2 linked regions of the Spirosoma aureum genome follow. The protein of the gene in region 1 interacts with the protein of each later gene in a pairwise test. Links are inferred from orthologs where the notes say so. Each region holds a gene or a part of one and is shown on either strand. Other genes may lie near its edges.

Evidence for each region. Proteins that work in one complex are often made in the same cells at the same time.
Region 2: the proteins of ruvA (region 1) and ruvC interact in binary tests that used the Escherichia coli proteins (3 or more experiments, as listed by UniProt). The link is inferred for Spirosoma aureum from one-to-one orthologs.

What each region holds. Positions count from the first base shown.
Region 1 is NZ_CP050063.1:8,286,628-8,289,598, reverse strand. Bases 19-2,913 are described here. They hold ruvA (Holliday junction branch migration protein RuvA), read right to left. Parts: upstream 1,814-2,913; coding sequence 1,223-1,813; downstream 19-1,222. Other genes in these bases: G8759_RS33145 (SDR family NAD(P)-dependent oxidoreductase), read right to left, coding at 2,056-2,802. UniProt on the Escherichia coli protein: The RuvA-RuvB-RuvC complex processes Holliday junction (HJ) DNA during genetic recombination and DNA repair.
Region 2 is NZ_CP050063.1:5,069,190-5,072,082, forward strand. What follows is about bases 1-2,817. They hold ruvC (crossover junction endodeoxyribonuclease RuvC), read left to right. Parts: upstream 1-1,022; coding sequence 1,023-1,613; downstream 1,614-2,817. Other genes in these bases: G8759_RS20215 (glycosyltransferase family 2 protein), read right to left, coding at 1-17; G8759_RS20220 (lysylphosphatidylglycerol synthase domain-containing protein), read right to left, coding at 14-976; G8759_RS20230 (secondary thiamine-phosphate synthase enzyme YjbQ), read left to right, coding at 1,647-2,072; G8759_RS20235 (thioredoxin domain-containing protein), read right to left, coding at 2,154-2,817. Also shown: more of G8759_RS20235, read right to left, coding at 2,818-2,893.

The DNA of each region.
Region 1 (2,971 bases):
TAGGAAATTGGGCAACTGTCGTACATTAACAATAGGACAATTGCTATGAAGAAAACTAAGTTTACCGAGACTCAGATCGTATTTGCTCTCAAGCAAGCTGAAACTGGAGTAGCCATTGCCGGGGTGTATGTCGCAAAATGGGTATCAGAGAAGCCTCCTTTTACAATTGGAAAAAAGCATGGTAGTTTAGGAGTAACTTGCATTAACTGGAAAAAGAAAATCGTCAGTTGAAACAACTTGTAGTCGATCTGAGCTTAATAAACAGATGCTCCAAGATGTGCTAAAAAAGCTTTAAATACCAGCCCCACAAAGAACGCTGGTTCTAAGTTTGATGGAGAGTTATCGAGCTTTGGCTCGATGTGTCTGTGGGTAATTCTCTTTCGTCGATCATCCTTACACTTCAATTCACGCTGACAAGATGAACTATACTTCAACATCGAGTCAAGTAAATCGATTAGGTACGGATTCTGGTAGATCTTTACGCTCTTTCGTTGAGAAGGCCGGAAAGACAGCCATATGTGTTTATTAGAAGAACCCAATTGCGAAGTAAACACCTTAAGTGAAATCGTTCGGCAGCACACCGCTTACAACGCCCTGATCTTTAACTGTCATGAATGCTAGGGCATGAGTTTCGGGCCTTTAATCTAGTAGATAATCTTAGCCGCAAGTGTTTGGCGATTCGCGCAGGCCAATCCTTGAAGTGAAATAACATGGTAACGGCAGTGTATCAATTGAAATCAGATCAGCAGGTAGTTCCCAAGCGGATTCGAGTCGATAACATGAGCGAGTTTATTTCTAAAACATTGGATAAGTAGGCTTATGTCAACTAGGTAGTTTTAGATTTCTCCCGACCTAGAAACCGACATACAACTCATTTGTTAAATCTTTTAATGGAAGCCTAAGGGATGAATGTCTTTTGGTTCATTGGTTCTTACTCTTTAGAAGAACCAGCAGAAGATTAAAGAATAGCGGAATGAGTACAACCTATTTCGGCTACAAAGTTTATTCAATAGCTTAGCGCCAGAGCAAGTATTGGAAGGGGAAGAATTAACAAATGAATGACCAATCTTCAAACTTAAACTGGCACACTAATCAGGTGAGAATCACAGGCGACTTAAATTCCTGTCAAAATTGGCCATCAAACCATGTAAGGGTAGTGGAGGGCTATATGCCTAAATTTAGTTTAGCAGAACTGATCATAATTGACGTTGCCAGCAAAAGTCTACCGCAATGCTCGCCGGATAACATCCTCTACACTCAGATTTGGATCGGCTTTCAGGGCATCGTCTACACTCTTCTCGGCTGTTGGTTTCGGAAAGCCCAGTGCGACTAAGGCCGCCAGTGCTTCCTCGCGAACAGGGTTGCCCGCAGGTTGCTGACGATACGTCGGACCGTCGGGAACAACGCCCGATTTTTTCATTTTATCGCGTAGCTCGAGAATGATGCGCTGGGCCGTTTTGGCACCAATACCTTTGATGGCCTGTACCGCCCGAACGTTCTCTCCCAGAATGGCCAGCCGCAGGTCGGCTGGTTGCATCGCCGATAGCATACCCAGCGCTGTGTTCGGACCAACGCCCGAAACGCCAATCAGATCCAGAAACAGTGCTTTTTCGTCGGCGATGGCAAATCCGTATAGTATCTGAGCGTCTTCGCGGAAAAGGTGGTGCGTAAATAATTTAACCCGTTCGCCACCGCCGGGCAGTGTCGAATAGGTTTGGAGGGAGATATGGACTGCGTATCCTACACCATGCACGTCGATAATGACGTACGTCGTTTCTTTGTAGGCCAGCACTCCGTCTAAGTAAGCAATCATTCAGACGTTAAAAAGGCTTGTAATCGAAGCTAATACAATTGAGTAAATATACGAAAAAAGTGCGACTTTTGATAGGAATGGCGTAGAGAAAAGCTGGGTGTGGTTTGTTGCTAATAGTGGCCGTTAGCTACCTATTGGTTAACTTTTATAAAAGTAAATAATCTTCTCAGCAACTTACACCAGTAACAAATCGGGTTCTGTTTCGACTTCCCTCAAAGGTACCGAAACAAAACCCGATCAATTTACTTTCGGTAGATGGTTGTCGCTGCGGCCTGTGCACCAGCCAGAATGGTCATATCGGCAATGGTAACGTTGGCGGGTGCTGTTACGGCGTAGACAATCGCGTCGGCAATATCGTCGGGCGTGAGGGGCGCAAAGCCTTCGTAAACCTTGGATGCCCGTTCGCTATCGCCTTTGAAACGGACGACTGAGAATTCGGTTTCTACTGCGCCGGGAGCAATGTTGGTGACCTTGATTCCATGCTGAATCAAGTCTAGTCGCATACCAGTACTGATGGCTTCAACAGCAGCTTTACTGGCACAATAAACGGCTCCGTTCACATACGTTTCTTTGCCCGCAACCGAGCTGATATTGACAATATGGCCCCGCTTCCGTTCGACCATACCCGGCATTACGGCTTTCGAGACATAGAGCAGTCCCTGCACATTACCGTCGATCATCTGGTCCCAGTCGGCAGGGTCGCCGTCCTGAATCGGTGACATGCCATGTGCATTGCCAGCACTATTAATCAAAATGTCGATAGCTTTCCATTCGTCGGGTAAGGTGCGGATAGCGTGCTCAACTTCGTCCCAGGTGCGTACATCGAAATTCAGGGTCACGATAGCCGTTTGTGCGCCAAGGTATTCCTGCAATTCGTCAAGCCGTTCCTGACGACGTCCACACAGAATAAGGCGATAGTCGAGATCCGCAAAAGCTTCGGCAGTGGCGCGGCCAATACCCGAAGTAGCGCCGGTGATGAGTGCAATCATAAAAAACAGGTTGTGTAGGTATCTTACAAAACTAATAGAATCCTTGCTGATCAGTTACTCCTTAAACCTATAGACGATAAAATAAGGGTCATAGTTATGAATAAACTGAATTGTAAGCGTACATCGGCGCGGAATTTGCTATAGGCTAAATAAGCTGACGTTTGTGTTC
Region 2 (2,893 bases), 3.2 Mb from region 1 along the record:
AGCAGGATAGTCGTCATTCAGCGGTCAGTTTCAATTTCCATACCCAGATCAATCCTACCAGAACCGGCGTTAACACATTCGCGAACCATACCGTTAATGTAGCCGTCAATAATACGGGAGCGGGTACGTTGAATGGGGCAAAGACCCATAAGGAAGCGGCTTCCCGAACTCCCAGATCACTCAGGAGATTAAACGCTGGTGTAATCGTTTTGGCCAGAAATACTAACCCAATACCTGACGCAGATTCAGCCACAGGCAAAACGATACCGAGCAATCGAAATGCCAGATAAAACTGAACAGAAAAGACAAGATACCGAATGGTAGCAGCCCCAAGAGCCAGTGCAATTTCACGATCGTCGTACTGCCCGGCCACAACCCAAAAGTCCGCAAATCGACCCGCTCCTGCTCTATATTCCAGCCAGCGGATCAGTGGACGGCGGACTAATCCAAAAACGATGCCCCCTCCCGAAAGTCCGACCAGGATCAGAAGCAGAAGTTTTCCACCCGATGATGCCCGCTCTGGCACTACCGTCAGGTGGTGCGCCCAGGCTACAGTTCCGAATACCAGGGCGACATAGAATTGCATACCGCCCGACACCAGCGAAGCCCCCACCGCACCCGTTCGGTTGGTACGCAGCGATAGCACCCGGCCAGCCGTATCGCCCAATTGGGCAGGAAGAGCAAACCCCAGCGCGACACCGGCCAGTACGCCCTTATAAGCTCCCCAAAAGTTGACCCCTTCGATCCGACGGAGAAGAATCTGCCATTTAAGCGCTTCAAACCCCCAGTTAATGGGTGTGAGTACGAGCAGAGCGACTGCCCAACGTTCGGGGTGAGCGACCGTTCGGAGCTGGTGCTGCACAATGGACCAATCGAACTGCTGTTGCCTTAATACGTAACCGATATAGGTCACAAGTCCGGCAAAAACGATGATTTTAGCCCAAAAGATGATTTTTTTAGATGGTTTCAGCGACAAAACGTAGGAGAACACGTTACTTTGCAAAGAGCACAACGCCACGTCCATGATAATTACTCCCAAGCCAGCTAATGTTCTCCCGGAAAAAATAATTCTGGGAGTCGATCCGGGCACACAGATTGCCGGTTATGGCATTATTTCGGTAAAAGCGGGGGTAATGACCATGATTCAGTACGGTGTTGTTCAATTGAGCAAATATAGTACCTACCAGCTGAAGCTCCAGAAACTCTACGAAACCATCCTGCGACTGGTAGACGAATACCACCCCGACGAGATGGCAATTGAGGATCCATTTTTCGGCAAGAATGTGCAGGCCATGCTTAAGTTAGGCCGGGCACAGGGGGTTGTTATGGCGGCTGCTTTATCGCGCAATATACCCATCGTCGAATACGCGCCCCGGCGCATTAAACAGTCGGTGACGGGTAATGGGAACGCCACCAAGGAGCAGGTTTCACAAATGGTCAGCCACTTGCTGCGTGAGAGCCTGGACCCAAAGTTTTTTGATGCAACCGATGCGCTCGCCATTGCGGTCTGCCACCATTTTCACGAAAATGCGTTGCCAAAAGTATCGGGCAAGAAGACGAAAAAAGGCGCGTGGGGTGGATTTGTCAGTGAAAATTCGGACCGGATACTGTAGTGTTTGTTCGCGCTCGTATTGCCTGAACTACGTATGCCTACCTTCCAGAAAACCATTCATCTCCCCGCCTACCCCCGCGGCTTTCACCTGATTACCCGCCTTGTAGAACGCGAGTTTACGGACATCCAACAGATTCGGATTGGGATGCTGCATGTGTTCATTCAGCACACCTCGGCCAGTCTGACCATCAATGAAAATGCGGACCCAACGGTCCGGGGCGATTTTGAGCGTTTTTTCAATAAGACAGTCCCCGAAAATGCCCCCTATTATCAACACGATTATGAAGGCTCCGACGACATGCCTGCTCACCTGAAAGCGGCTATGCTGGGCCATTCTGTTTCCATACCGATCACAAATGGACGGCTAAACCTCGGAACCTGGCAGGGCATATACTTAGGCGAACATCGCAACAATGGCGGTCGCCGAACGCTCGTTCTAACAGCCTGGGGTGAAGAATAAGTGAGCAGTGGCAGTCTTCAGTTGGCAGTAGAAGGCGTAACTGCTTACTGCCAACTGAAGACTACCACTGCTCACTGACATCTAACGAAGCAACTGCCACACTTCCGCAACGCTCGTTACCGGTAATTGGCAGGCCCGGTTGTAGCAAACATAAACGGCGGTCTTGCCGCCAATCGCGCCACGCTGTTGCAACAGGGGAAGATCGCTTTTTTCGGTTGTGCCACAGAGCACTTTGTTCGGATAAAACTCGGCGTCCAACTCAGTACGTAGCTGTTCAGCACCAGGTCCAACTATGGCGATTTCAGCCGTTGGTCTGACTCGTAAGGCAAACAGGGAAGCCCAGTTAGTCAGATAATCGGCGTTCTGCTGAACCAGAGGCTGCACACGACCCAACATTCGGTCGGCCCGCTCAGCATACGCTGGCCGTTCCAGAAGCAGGCTTAACGCATACAGATTTTCGGCCATTATCGAATTTGACGCAGGGATCACATTGTCAAACAGTTCCTTACGACGGGCGATGAGTTCTTCGCCGTTCTTATCCGTGAAGTATAACAGATCATCGGCAGAGGGATCTGAGTCAGCAAAGTTTGTCAGTACATACTGCGTTAACCGGTCCGCTTCAGAAAGCCAGCTTTCGGTAAACGTAGCCTGGTAGAGCGCGATTAGCCCATCGATAACGGCCGCGTAATCATCAAGAAAACCAGTCTGCCGGGCCCGGCCATTTTTGTAGGTATGCCAGAGACGACCATTCCGGCTATCGTGCATGTTTTTCAGCAGAAAATACGCCAGGCGTAACGCCAGTGCCAGAAACTCGGGTTCAC